3 regions of the Paenibacillus sp. FJAT-27812 genome follow, and region 3 is predicted to be linked to each of the others. Evidence: riboswitches for the same ligand, from Rfam matches in the RefSeq annotation. Region 3 holds a riboswitch; each other region holds the start of a gene.

Region 1 (4,684 bases), 4.6 Mb from region 3:
CTCGTCCGTACAGTCCGCAGATACCGCATAGGTCAGAACGCCGCTCATTTCCTGAACGGCCTCCTCGTCCTTATCGATGCCAAGCACCTCATTGCCTAGCTCGATGAGTTCTCTGCCTAAGCTTGAGCCAAACCTTCCTAAACCTATTATGACAAATTGTTTCTTCTTCATACCCACTTGCAGCTTCCCCTATCCAATCGTAATTTTGCCTTCAGGATGCCGGTACAATTCTTTTTCTGTGCGAGGCCCCAGCGCGTAAGCTAATGTCAATGGCCCAAGCCGTCCGGCAAACATCGTTAATGCAATGACTATTTTCCCTACTGTGCTGAGTTCCGGGGTGACGCCGATCGACAATCCTACCGTACCGAACGCAGAGGTTGCTTCAAATAATAATTTAATGAACGCCTGATCCTCTGTCATTGACAAGGTCATCGTCACAATAATAACTAAACCTAACGAGATTAATGTAATCGTCAGCGCCTTGAAAATTCTGTCTTTGCCAAGCCGGTGCCGGAACATGACAATATCCTCGCGACCGCGAATCATCGCAATAACCGCTCCGACCAGCGTCGTAAAGGTTGTGGTCTTGATGCCGCCGCCTGTCGAGCCCGGCGATGCGCCGATAAACATCAGGATGATCGTAAAAAACATCGTCGCTTGCCGCAAAGCCGTATAATCAAGCGTATTGGCTCCTGCCGTCCGCGGCGTGACCGACTGGAAGAAGGAGGATAAAATTTTGCCTCCCCAATCCAACGAGCCAAGCGTCTTCGTATTGGAAAATTCAAATATAAAAATCACGATAGTGCCTACTGCAATCAAGGCTCCCGTCATCGACAATACAACCTTGCTGTGCAGCGACAGCCTGCGGTTTTTGCGGTACTCCATCAGATCCGACATGACAACAAAACCCAATCCGCCGGTTATAATAAGCATCATTGCCGCTATATTAACAATGGGATCCGATACATACATCGTTAAGCTTCTATAGCCGCCAAAAATATCGAATCCCGCATTGTTGAACATAGAAACCGCATGGAATGCGCCAAAAAACAACGCTTTGCCAAAGGGCATATCGAACGCAAACCGGGAGGAGAATAACGTGAACCCCACAAATTCTATCGCAAGCGAATATACAATGACCCGTCTAATAAGCCGAACGATGCCTTCCATGCTCGATTGATTCATCGCTTCCTGCAGCAACAGCCTCTCTCGCAATGAAATTTTTTTGCGCAGCACTAGCGCAACCAGCGTGGCCATCGTCATAAAGCCAAGTCCGCCGAGCTGAAATAGACACATGAGAATGACCTGTCCGGGGACGGAGAAATATGTACCCGTATCTACGACAACCAGCCCCGTTACGCATGTCGCTGACGTCGCCGTGAACAGCGCATCGATGAACGGCAGCCTCTCGCCGCTTGCCGATGCAAATGGCATGGATAATAATACGGCACCTAGTAAAATAATAAGCGCAAATCCGCTAACCAATATGCGCGGCGGCGACCACTTGAGCACATTCCAATCTATCTTCATCCGCTACCTTCTTCTTTTGTTTTATCATAATTGCTTGTTTTTAAGCATAAAAAAAAGCACTGGAAACTCAAGTGCTCTGTGCGATGAGTCCTGTTCCAATACGCCTACGAGGTTAGCTGTCGGATTCGGGCCTGGACAGGCAGCCCTATTCGGCGGCAAGAGATCATGCTCCTCCGCTAAAATTCACCCCATGCCGCCAAATTTGAACCGCTTTTGCTTGCAGCTTGTTCCACTCATTTGACAACTTTATGGTTCCCCCGTTTTCCTTAGGAAATTCGGCTGTGCTATTCAATTTAGTATGACGTTAACGATTATAATCCCAAATCAGTCCCGATATAAAGGTGATAGATATGACAAAAGGGACGATATTTGCTCAAATTAGGGCAATGGAATGAAGCAGCAAGCTCCAAGCTTGCTGGACATCGTTATTTCGCTGTTTCTTGTGTGCAAGCGGTCATCTCCATTGGATAATTCAGGGATTAATATGTTAATGTATTGTCATAAGCTACTCATTATAAAGACAGTAGGGGTGAATCCATGATTGATTCTATCAAGCCTAACGAATGGAAACGTTTTTTATGGGCAGCGATTGCTTGCTTTATTATTTATGCAGCCGTAGACATCGCTCCCATGTTCGCATCCATCGCATCCGGCGAATTAAACACAAAGGTAATTGAGAAGTCGACCGCTGAGAGCCGCGCGGCCGCTTTCGCGGAGAAACAGACAGGACTGACGGTGAAATCGGCTAAAGCCGTCCACCAAACCGATAAAATCATGAACGGTTATTTATCCAAAAATAAACTGACCAAAACGTATGCTGACAAATACGACTCTAGTTTCCCGACAGATACGTTCCAAGTTGATTTGAAATTTATTGGCGGCGGCAGCGGCTTCGTTTACGTACATATGCAAAGCGAAAAAATTGTGGCATGGCGTTTTCTAATCGATGGCGAGGAGCTGTCGGACGCAGATAAAACGAAGGAAGCTATCGCTTTCCTAACGAATCAAAGCTTCAGCGGGGTTGAATTTCAAGGCAATCAAATATTGGACAACGGAGATTGGCAGGGCCAGCCAAAAACGGATTATGCCATTAAGGACGCAAAATTAACGATCCATATCGACGCGCGAACCGTTGATGGGCGCACGGTCATAACCAAATATAAGCCCGCCTTTGCCGCCCCGGATGATTATGTCAGCTATGTGAAAAATCAAGACAAAATAGCTGGTTTCCTTACCGGCTTCGGTTACTTGTTCATGAGTTTCGTTCTGTTCATCTTGGCGATCATCTATGCCGTTCTGTACCGGAAATTCACTTCCTTCAAATATGGAATCATATTGACCATCATTTACTTTATCACCTATATCATCATGAATCTGAATGTGCTTGACGGCATTCGGGCCTCGATGGGCGAGGCTGATATGGCCGGAGCGACTACGACGGTTACGGCTGTCGTAACGGTGCTGCTAACCATTCCAATGGCCGGCGCGATTTATATTTCATTAATCGCAGGCGATGGCTTATGGAAGGCACAGGGCCGCGCATTATGGCCGCGCTTCGGGCAAAAAGGCTATGGTGACCATGTATGGCGCAGCGTTGGCCTCGCCTATTTATTCGCGATTATTTTGTTCGCGCTGCAATCCGTCATCTTCATCGCTTTAAGGCTGACCATTGGCACCTGGGATACGTCGGACGCTACGCAGTCTCCTTACAACATGAGCATTTTATGGCTCATGCCAGTGCTTGCTTGGGCGGCTGCGATTTCGGAGGAAGCTGTCTTCCGCTTCTTCGGTATCGGATTATTCCGCAAATGGTTCAAAAATACGTTTGCCGCAGCGCTGCTTCCAACCTTCTTCTGGGCGCTCGGACACGTCATGTATCCGTTCTATCCGTCCTCGACAAGATTGATCGAGCTGATGATTATCGGGCTCATATTCAGCTTTATTTTCGTCCGATACGGCTTGATTACGTCCATGTTCACCCATGCGATCTTCAACAGCGTAGCGGTCGGATTATCGCTGCTGACGATTGGCACAGCGCCAAATATCATCTCGGCGATCTTCTTCTCGGTGCTGCCGGTGCTGATTGCCTTTGTTCTCAAATATTTGAGCCACAAAAAAGAGAAGAAGCCGTCTGTTACGACGACTCCTCCCCTAGAGCAGCTATAATTTGCGAAGCTAGTTTATCACCAATAGATAGGGGCCGAAAGTCTTCGACTGAGGCCTCTTTTATTTTTTTGATCGAGCCAAAATGTTTCAGCAGAAGCTTGCGTCGCTTCTCACCGATGCCCGGAATCGAGTCAAGCTTCGATTCGACCATAGACTTGCCGCGCTGCTCGCGGTGGAACGTTATCGCAAATCGATGCACCTCGTCTTGAATGCGCTGCAGCAAATAAAACTCTTGGCTGTCTCGCGGCAAAGGTACGATCTCGGCAGGATCACCCGTCATAAGCTGCGCCGTTTTGTGCTTCGCATCCTTCACGAGGCCGCATACCGGAATGAATAAACCAAGCTCATTCTCCAGCACATCAAGCGCCGCCGATATTTGTCCCTTGCCGCCATCGACTACGATCAAATCCGGAGCCGCCAGCTCCTCCTTGAGTACACGCTCATAACGGCGCCGGATGACCTCCCGCATCGTTTCATAGTCATCGGGACCTTTTACCGTTTTCACCTTGTATTTGCGGTATTCCTTGCGGTCTGGCTTGCCATCGGTGAAGACGACCATCGCGGAGACAGGATTCGTTCCTTGGATGTTCGAGTTATCGAAAGCTTCAATCCGCCGCACTTCCTCAAGACCAAGCCAGCCAGCCAATGATTCCGATGCTTTGACGCTGCGCTCCTCATCCCGCTCGATCAAACGGAACTTCTCGTCGAGCATCACCTTGGCGTTGTCCGTAGCCATCGTTACAACCTCGCTCTTGCGCCCGCGCTGCGGCATCAGCACCTTTACCTTGAGCCAGTTGTGGAGCGACGCGATAACGTCGTCCGCATGCGTAGAAGCTGCGTCATCCACATCGGCAATTCCTTCTGCCGCTCCGCCTTCTGCGAGCGACTGTTCCGGCGGCAGCGGCAGCAAAATTTGCTTCGGCAGCGCCGGATTATCGCTATAATACTGCGTCACGAACGTCATAAAGTCATCATAAGCTTCCCCGTA
Region 2 (4,684 bases), 1.1 Mb from region 3:
TTCATTTCCCGCGGCTCTATTTTTCTACCCAAAAATTCCGGCGTTCGTCCAACCATCAGCCCGCATATGAAAACGGCGAGTATCGCATACATAAGCATGTTGATGAGGCCGACGCCCTTGCCGCCAAAGACGACATTCAGCATCATTTCGCCAAGCGGAACCAGGCCGCCGAGCGGCGTAAGCGTATCATGCATATTGTTAACGGTACCGGTCGTTGCTGCTGCCGTCACCGTAGTGAACAATGCGGACTGCGCGATGCCGAACCTTACTTCCTTGCCTTCCATACTGCCTTGCGAAGCATCGATGCCAAGCGCGCTCATCGCTGGATTGCCTGTTTTCTCTGACGTGTACGCTACGCTCAAGAACACGAGGAACAGGCACATCATCGCAGCGAATACGACCCAGCCCTGCTTTTTGTTTTTGGCGAATAAGCCGAACGCATACGGCAGTGATGCCGGCAATGCCCACATCGATAAAATTTGGATGACGTTTGTCAAAGGATTTGGATTTTCAAAGGGATGCGCCGAGTTGACGCCAAAAAATCCGCCGCCGTTCGTCCCCAAATGCTTGATCGATTCCAGTGAAGCGACAGGACCGATTGCAATTTGCTGCATCGCGCCCTCTAACGTTTTGACCGTCAAGGTTGGATCAAGTGTCTGCGGCACATGAAGGGCCACGAGCACAAGCGTAATAACAAAGGATACCGGAAGAAAGATCCGCGTATGTGCCTTGACGAAATCCTCGAAGAAGTTACCGATCGTTTTCCCTTTGCTTGTAATGCCGCGGACAAAGGCAATCGCCACCGAGAAGCCCGTTGCCGCTGACGTAAACATCATCATCATGAAGAGAAATACGATAGGGAGCTCTCTCCGCTGTAATGCTGCAGGTTCGTATTTGTGATAAAGCTGATGACCGTATTAAAGGTAAGCGTCGGCTCCATGCTTCCCATCCCATTTGGATTAAACGGAAGCGCGTTTTGCAAACGCAGAATCAAATAACTGAAAGCTACCAATATAATATTGGTTGCGATAAAGCTAAGGGCGTACATTTTCCAGCTCATGCCCTCGCGCCGTTTTAAACCAATAATTTTATAAATCAGCCGCTCAGAGCCTCCGAACACCTTGTCTAACCGATTTTGCTCATTCGAGAACACGTGATAGACATAGGTGCCTAACGGTTTTACTAGCAATATCAGAATCGCTATGACGATCAGCAATTGCAAAATATCCATTGTAGGTAATCCTCCTCCACTAAAACTTTTCCGGATGAATTAAGGCATATACGAGATAAACGAAAACAAACAAGGCCATTGCCATTACGATGATCATTGGCTTTCGCCCCCCGTTTGGTCGACAACGCTGCCGCACCAAGCTAAAAACCCGTAAAATAAACCGAAGCAAGCCAGCAAAGCGACGATCATATAAACATCTAGCATATTGTTTTCCTCCTGTATTATTTGTGGCTTAATAGAAAACCGACTTCGCCGTTTTGAGAATATACGATATGGTCTGCGCCCAGCCCTTTATAAATCGCCCGCGGATTCCACTGCTGCGTGATCACGTAGATCGGCTTGGCCGTCCATATCCGGCAGCAATGGACGAAGCGGCAGCTAAGCGCGAAGCTGCTCTCGAATATGAACACTTCACGAATCGGATAATGCGGCGGCTGCCAGCTTTGGCGATCATTCGTATTGATGTAATGAACGTTCATGATCCCCTGCTTGCGAAGCAGCTTCTCCTCCTGCTTGCTATTTGTCAACACGATAAATTTCATTTGATGAAACATTAACGTCCGTATAAATGATTTGCCAGATTCGTTGAACCCCGCAACGATAATATGCTCTTCTACCAACACCCGTATCCTCCATTTGGCAAAAATAGCAACAAAAAAGAAGCCTTGGGATAAGAGGTACCAATCCCGCGGCTTCTTATACCCCGCAGCTAAAATAAGCCGCGGGAAGCGCGATGGCTGTTGCCCCTCTCGAGTACACTTACGAGGTTAGCTGTCGGATTCGGGCCTGAGAGTTGCCCTACGCCTGGCTGCTGCCAAGCGATTCACCCCATGAAGCAGCAAGCGTGCTTACACGCCTTATGCTTCGTTGGTTCCCCCGTTCCTGCTGGTGCAGGATTCAGTAAATTTTAACCATTTTCTAGCAATTTCCCCGTTTTTGGGCAGTAAAAAACCACAGAGGCCTATGACACTCTGTGGTCGACTTTAATCGATCACAAGTTTCATCAATCCTCTCCAAGTCCACGCTTACGAGGTTAGCTGTCGGATTCGGGCGGTGAGAGTCGCCCTACTTTGACCGGTGTCCATGGCACCTGTCAAAGATTCACCCCTGCTCTGCGGCCGTTCGACTCTCACATCGAACATGCGCAAAGCTTATTTAGTGGTTCCCCCGTTTTCCGCATTCACGGAAACTCAGCGATCAGTAAATCGAAACTTATTAGTAAATCCTGTATCGAATCTTACTCCTCGCTATTGACACTGTAAAGAGAGTCCGCTGGCGAATTTAGCTAATTTCAGCCCTGCAGAACGTTTCGCAGCGCTTACATAGAATTCGATCTCGATATATCTCACTATTTCTACGCTTTACTCCTATTTTCGAAAATAGTGTCATTCACCCAACCACCGTTTATCAGTGCGAATTATCAGATTTTTCAAAAGGAGAGATTAGAAGAGGATGAACGAGTTTTTCGGTGAATGAAGCTGTTTTTACTGCATAAATGATTGTATATCTTGCAAAATGGCTTTACGATGCCCAATCCCGAAATACCACTGTTTTACAATAATCACAATCGGGTTTACTATAGACGGCAAGCCGATTTAGGCTAACTATTATCGCTGAATTTTTCATTTGAAAAAGCGGGGGAACCAATCGCGGACGGCAAAACAGCTTGTTCGCATGGGGTGAAACCGAAGCCAATTCGCTTCGGTAGGGCGTCTCTCTAGCCCGAATCCGGCAGCTAACCTCGCAAGCGAATTTGAGGAGAGATTATTGAATGACCACGCAAGCAGACATTTTTTCAGAAAAACTAGCAGCGCAGCCTGCAGACTCTATTATGATCAAACGAATCGAAATGTTTGTTCTGCCCTCCGTTTTGCCCGAGCCTTCCAGCTACCGGATTTGTCTCAAGGTGACGAGCGACATAGGCTTGGGCTGGAGTGAATTATTTATAAAACGATCCGAAAAACCATGCGACTGGACTAGATGGAGCAGCATGCTGCTTCGGTTCATCGGCATCTTCCCTCTCGCCGCGCCCTCCCTGCTCCAGCGGAATTCCATGATTAAGGACGAGCGCCTTGTGCATTTATTTGCTGCCGCGGCACCGGGCTTAGTCGGTACTCACTCATTTTGTCCATTCCGTAATCATGACTGGGATGAGGCTGTTTTATTCAAACAAGCAATCTCATACATTTCATTGTTTTAAATCAAAAGATTTACAGATAAGCAATTAAGGAATATAATGAAGAGTACAATATTAACGCTGAATTTTTCGATTGAAAAAACGGGGGAACCAACGCGAACGTTAACTAACGTCCCGCAAGGGGTGAATCCAGGGACTTGTAATCCTGGTAGGGCATTCTCTCTAGCCCGAATCCGACAGCTAACCTCGTAAGCGAGCAAAGGAGAGATTTATTCATGTTGACCAATTGTGCAAACCATCTGCACCATTTCACGGAACAGACCCCTTCTTTATCCGTCACACGAATCGAGCTATTCGTCATCCCTGCTCTCGCAGTCGATTCTGCAGGCTATCGCATTTGCCTTCGTTTAACAAGCAATCAAGGATTCGGATGGAGCGAGCTGTTTGCTAGCGATACCGAGGATTCGATTGACCTGGAACGTTGGAGCGATCTGCTTCAGAGCTTTATCGGCAGCGTCCCTCTTCCGCCGCTTCACCATTTCCAATACGACAAAACGGATGAGGACGGACGTATTCTCGACCTATTCGCCTCTGCAGTCAATCATGTTCTCGCACATTCCGCCGATTCGTCTCCGTACAACAGCGATCTTGAAGAATCTGTTTTGCGTCAACGCTCTGTCTCCTATGTTTCTTTGGATTAAATGATTTTATTGCAAAAAAAAGACAGTCCAGAACAAGCAACTAGGTTCTGGACTGTCTTGCTTTTTGCCTGCTATGTCCTCAGCTTCTGCAATGCCCGGTCAAGCAGCATCTGGCTGCCCTTCTCCGTAATTAGTACTTTGCGAACCATTGATGATAACATCCGCATGCCACCTTGTCGCCTCCACATAACGGTCATGGCTGAATCTGACCACATCAAGATATTCTTTTATCGCTTCTTCCACCGAGTAGCGCTCAATCGACAAAGAGTCATTCAAGTCCTCTAATACCTTATCTATGTCAACAGCGGACGGATCATTGAAGTCTTCATAGGCACTCCCAGTGAATTCCGCTACCGTTATGACGACCCTCTCCAAGCATACTGAATTCACTCCTATTTTAATACATGAAGGATCGCTTGTCCCCTTACTCAGCACGAAAAGCCCGCGCTCTCCTCAGAGAGGCACGGGCTTCTTTGTTTCCGGTCGATAAGCTTAGATCGATGCTAATGCGGCACGCTGCTCTCTAACTTTGTACGTTGCCAGCATCATGTTGCGCAGCGAAGCCACCGTTTCTTCCATGCCGCGCGTCTTCAAGCCGCAGTCAGGATTGATCCA
Region 3 (4,684 bases):
CTCGTGATGCAGGTTCGATTGGTGGATATATTACAAAAAAATTGGTGCAAATCGCAGAACAACAATTAGGTCAACGCAACTTCTAGCAAAAGCCAAAAAGCCCTCCATTATCTTCGCGATAATGAAGGGCTTTTTTTATGAGCTATTTTTGAAGATGATACGGAACCGTCGCTATGACCACATCTTTTTGCGTAAACAGATAGGCGCGGAGCATTAAACTTGTCTGGTTGTGCAGAAAATAATGCCACCAATGCTTCGTAATAAATTGTGGAATGAGAATCGTAATATGATCGGTCTCTCCCGTTTTCCATTCAATCGTATCAATAAACCGCATTAGCGGCCTAATGATGCTCCGATAGCTGGAACGAAGCACAATGAGCCGAACGCCAGGGTTCCATTCCTCCCACTTCTTCTCCATGCGTTCAATGTCTTCGTCATCGAAGCCCACATATACGGCAACCACGTTATCGGTTAGCGATTTGGCATAGCTGAGCGAGTGATTAACGACACGTGTTATGCCCGCTACGGGAACAACAATCGTACTGCCTTTTATGACCGGCTTATCATTTGCCATATTGATCCGCAGCTCATCAGCCATATTCCGGTAATGACGGTGGATACCATAGAAAATAAAGATGACGATCGGCAGGAAAATAAACACCATCCAAACGTGGCTAAACTTCGTAATGATGAAGATCAATGTGATCGCAAGCGTCGTCAGCATTCCAATCGTGTTAATAACAAACCGCGATAGCCAGCCTTTTGGCTTCAACTTCAACCATCTTACCATCATCCCAAGCTGGGATAGGGTGAACGGAATAAACACGCCTACCGCATAAAGCGGAATTAAATTTTCGGTATTGCCATGAAAGGTTATAACAAGGAGTGCGGATAGGATTCCTAAAATGATAATGCCGTTTGAAAATCCCAAACGAYCCCCGCGAGCCATAAACATATTTGGCATATATTTATCTTTAGCCAGCATAAAGGCAAGCAGCGGGAATGCGGCGTAAGCCGTATTGGCTGCGAGAAATAAAATCAGAGCGGTTACTGCCTGTATCCCGTAATAAATGACTCCTCTGCCGAATGTGGCATTGGCGATTTGCGATACGACCGTTTCTTTCTCGCTCGGGACAATGCCATACCAGTAGGCTAGCAAACTAATGCCGATAAACATTGCGCCAAGAATAGTCCCCATCATAATAAGCGTCTTTGCCGCATTCCGGTCAGCAGGCTGTTTAAAGTTAGGAATCGCATTCGACATCGCTTCAACGCCAGTAAGCGCTGAGCAGCCGGAGCTGAACGCTTTTAACAACAAAAACAAACTAATATTCAAGACCGCCGAGCCCATCTCCGGCACAGCCGCATGAATGCCGCCTGCTGCATATTTGATCATTCCGGAAATAATAAGCACAAATATTGCGATTACAAACAAATAGACAGGCATGGCGAGGACGGAAGCGGATTCCGTAATTCCCCGCAAATTGATAATCGTCAGCACCAGAATCATCACTAACGCAATGCTGACTCTATGATCATGAAGCGATGGGAAGGCCGAGGTAATGGCATCCGTTCCAGCCGACGTGCTGACAGCGACAGTCAGAATATAATCAACAAGCAGCGAGCCGCCCGCCAGCAAACCAGTCGAGACGCCTAAATTGTCTTTGGCAACGATATAGGCACCGCCGCCTGTCGGGTAAGAAAATATCGTTTGGCGATACGATAAAATTAAAACTAATAATAGACCGAGCACAGCCAGCGAGATCGGAATCGAATACCACACTGCCGCAAATCCGACAGCCATTAACACGATCAAAATCTGCTCTGTACCATAGGCAACCGATGACAGCGCATCGGAGGATAATACAGCTAACGCCTTAAGCTTGCTTAGCTTCTCGCCTTCAATTTCCGCGCTTTTCATCGGGCGTCCGATTAATAACCGTTTAAATCTGCTAACCATGAAGATGCCCCATTTCAATTCATTGGATGATAATCTTTACGTCCTTGGAGTACATTCTCCCTTTAGCATGTTCGCATGTTCATTTGTTATGCACCCTTTTCATCCAACGCTCTAACAGAAGGCCAATCCTAAAATGGACAAAAAAAGCCGCAGGAAAGTAAGGACTTTCCCACGGCTTCTCCAAAAAATATCGGTAGGCACGCGAATAATTCCTCTTCTGGACGCTTACGAGGTTAGCTGACGGATTCGGGCGCAAAAGTCGCCCTAAACTTCGTAAATGAAGTTATTCACCCCTGAGATTAGATCGTATGATCAGCACTCTATGGTTTCCCCGCTTCTTTTTCAGAACTCAGCGATTAAGGTTTATATGCTATACAAGATATCGTGATTGATCTCGTTTTGAATCATACTCCTTCCAAAAAATATTGTAAAGGAACATAAATAATCGAATTGATTTCAAATCCCGCTATATGAATCCATTTAAACGCTTACATCCCATACAATCTTTTCGTATCGCTCTTATGCTCTCTATCTCAATAGCAATTACCCGTTCAACATAGCAATCCGTAAGAAACCTAGGTCAGTTCGGTATGATAATATGAAAGAAGGATAACTTCTCAATATGCGGAGGAAAGGATGTAGTACAATGGCTAAATATACAACCTTTATCAAGTCGGAGGATGCTAGAGCGCAAGCCGAGTTTTATATCCAGGCATTAGGCGGTGAGATCCAGTCTCTGATGACGCACGGGCAATTGTCAAACGCCAGCGATGAGCTGAAGGACAAGGTTTTGCATCTCTGTGTACGGGCTGGAGGCGTTAATTTCTTCATGTCGGATTCCGTATTTGAGCCGCTAGTTAGAGGAAACAACGTTCATCTGGCACTTGAGTTCAAAACGGAATCTGAAGCACGGCAAGCCTTCGACAATTTAGCAGCAGGCGGCCATATTAGCCAACCGTTGGAGCCGGTATTTTGGGGTTCATTATACGGTGAAATCGAAGATAAATTCGGAATCAAATGGATGATAACTACAGCGCAAGAAGTGAGCCAAGCCTGATTCAATCCACCATTTATTTGCTTCTTTGAGGAGGTCGGCCATCAATCTGGTCGGTCTCTTTTTGCTTTGGAGCTAAAATAAAACAAGGGTTTGTCCCCGGAGGTGTCGAATAGTGCCCATGATGGTTCATTCTATAGCATACGATTAGGAGGATGGCGAATCATGTCGTTCTTATTCAAAGCCAGCGATTACCCGCAAAGCCCTGGCTGTTATCTCATGAAAGATGCTGACGGCCGTATTCTCTATGTCGGCAAGTCCAAAAATTTGCGGAGCAGGCTGCGCTCTTATTTTACTAAAAATCATACGCTTAGAAAAATAACCCAGCTCGTTGATGAAATATCATCGATTGAGGTTGTGCTTGTAAATAACGAATCAGAGAGCCTGCTGCTTGAAAACAATTTAATCAAAATACATAAGCCACCCTATAATCGTGCGTTAAAAAAAGACAATAGCGGCTATGCTTATTTGCAGCTTACAGCAGACCCCCTGCCTCGGCTCGATGTTTATTACCGTAATCGGAAACGAAGTCAGACCGCCGCTGCTTCCGCTTCCCTTCCCTTGCATCGTCTGGGTCCCTTCAAAAGTGCCCGCTTTCGCGACGCTTTGCTCGAATTCGTAACGGAGCATTACGGCCTCCGCACCTGCAAAACGATGCCCAAGCAGGTATGCCTGCTGTACCATATCGGCAAATGCAGCGGGGTCTGTGAAGGCAAAATTTCCAAAAGTGAATATTTGGAGCATACCAGGCAGGCGTCCGAGCTTCTCGCTAATCGTGGGCAAGGCTTGATCGAAACGCTTTATGCGAAGATGGAGGCTTATGCGGCAAAAATGGAGTTTGAGAAGGCGCAGCAGATGCTGCTAAGCATTCGCAATCTGGAGCAGGCATCTGACAAGCAAATCGTCGATCGTGAGGCGGCCATCGATCAAGATGTGCTTTACTTCGGGGAAACGCATGTGCTGGTAGCTAAGGTTCAAGAAGGCATGCTGCGGGATTTTCAAATGTTGGAACTTAAATCTGCGGATGTAGAAACAGCTTATGACCAGTTCATTATGACGCGTTACGCCGAGAATAGCCCTGATGAATTGATTGTGAACGTCATAAATGACCAGAAGCTTGTGCGTGCAGCCATTAGAGGAAAAACGAAAAAGCTGCTCACCATTACACAGCCGAAGCGCGGGCTAAAATTCGATTTGCTCCAGCTGTGCAAATACAACTATGACTATCGAATCGAGCGGCTTCGCTGCGGGCAGGAACAGCCGGTCCCTTAAAATCGCTTTATTTTTGAGCAACCTTAGCCATATCCCTGCTCTCCAAGATGGAAGTTTCATATCCTCTGCTCACGATGTGGATCATTGCTCTGCCAAGCTCGCTGAGTGTGATGACATGCCTTGGAATAAGCCGGCGCAGGACGGGGTACAACCACGTAAATGCACCATAAAAACGATGGGCATTTTTCAAGCCTTTAGTCGGATGAATGTAGCCGGGACGGAACATATATGCGCTTTTGAAAGGCAGCTGCAGCAGGTGGTTTTCCGTTTTTCCCTTCACCCGGGCCCACATGCTTCTCCCTTGTTCCGTTCGATCCGTTCCCCCGGCAGTCACGTAACAGAAAACCATCTCTGGATTTAATTTGGACAGTAAGCCTGCAACATACATGGTCAAATCA

The links. A riboswitch is a leader RNA that binds a small molecule or an ion and turns the genes downstream of it on or off. The one in region 3 is predicted to bind cyclic di-AMP.
Region 1: linked by a shared signal. The riboswitch ahead of ADU23_RS00800 (TrkH family potassium uptake protein) and the one ahead of ADU23_RS19890 (APC family permease) in region 3 are both predicted to bind cyclic di-AMP.
Region 2: linked by a shared signal. The riboswitch ahead of ADU23_RS15715 (hypothetical protein) and the one ahead of ADU23_RS19890 (APC family permease) in region 3 are both predicted to bind cyclic di-AMP.

Annotation. Positions count from the first base shown of each region.
Region 1 covers NZ_LIGH01000001.1:180,168-184,851, forward strand. Annotated here, with positions in the region: gene ADU23_RS00795 (potassium channel family protein) at 1-171, opposite strand, end outside; gene ADU23_RS00800 (TrkH family potassium uptake protein) at 190-1,530, opposite strand; cyclic di-AMP (ydaO/yuaA leader) riboswitch at 1,617-1,821, opposite strand; gene ADU23_RS00805 (CPBP family intramembrane glutamic endopeptidase) at 2,068-3,696, shown strand; gene uvrC (excinuclease ABC subunit UvrC) at 3,665-4,684, opposite strand, start outside.
Region 2 covers NZ_LIGH01000001.1:3,715,452-3,720,135, reverse strand. Annotated here, with positions in the region: partial or broken gene kdpA (potassium-transporting ATPase subunit KdpA) at 1-1,231, opposite strand, end outside; gene kdpF (K(+)-transporting ATPase subunit F) at 1,251-1,316, opposite strand; gene ADU23_RS15715 (hypothetical protein) at 1,453-1,854, opposite strand; cyclic di-AMP (ydaO/yuaA leader) riboswitch at 1,973-2,144, opposite strand; cyclic di-AMP (ydaO/yuaA leader) riboswitch at 2,239-2,437, opposite strand; cyclic di-AMP (ydaO/yuaA leader) riboswitch at 2,833-2,996, shown strand; gene ADU23_RS15710 (hypothetical protein) at 3,003-3,431, shown strand; cyclic di-AMP (ydaO/yuaA leader) riboswitch at 3,477-3,638, shown strand; gene ADU23_RS15705 (hypothetical protein) at 3,644-4,069, shown strand; gene ADU23_RS15700 (hypothetical protein) at 4,169-4,444, opposite strand; gene metE (5-methyltetrahydropteroyltriglutamate--homocysteine S-methyltransferase) at 4,562-4,684, opposite strand, start outside.
Region 3 covers NZ_LIGH01000001.1:4,799,217-4,803,900, reverse strand. Annotated here, with positions in the region: gene ADU23_RS19895 (alpha/beta-type small acid-soluble spore protein) at 1-86, shown strand, start outside; gene ADU23_RS19890 (APC family permease) at 143-1,960, opposite strand; cyclic di-AMP (ydaO/yuaA leader) riboswitch at 2,168-2,325, opposite strand; gene ADU23_RS19885 (VOC family protein) at 2,607-3,017, shown strand; gene ADU23_RS19880 (GIY-YIG nuclease family protein) at 3,180-4,286, shown strand; gene ADU23_RS19875 (NAD-dependent epimerase/dehydratase family protein) at 4,294-4,684, opposite strand, start outside.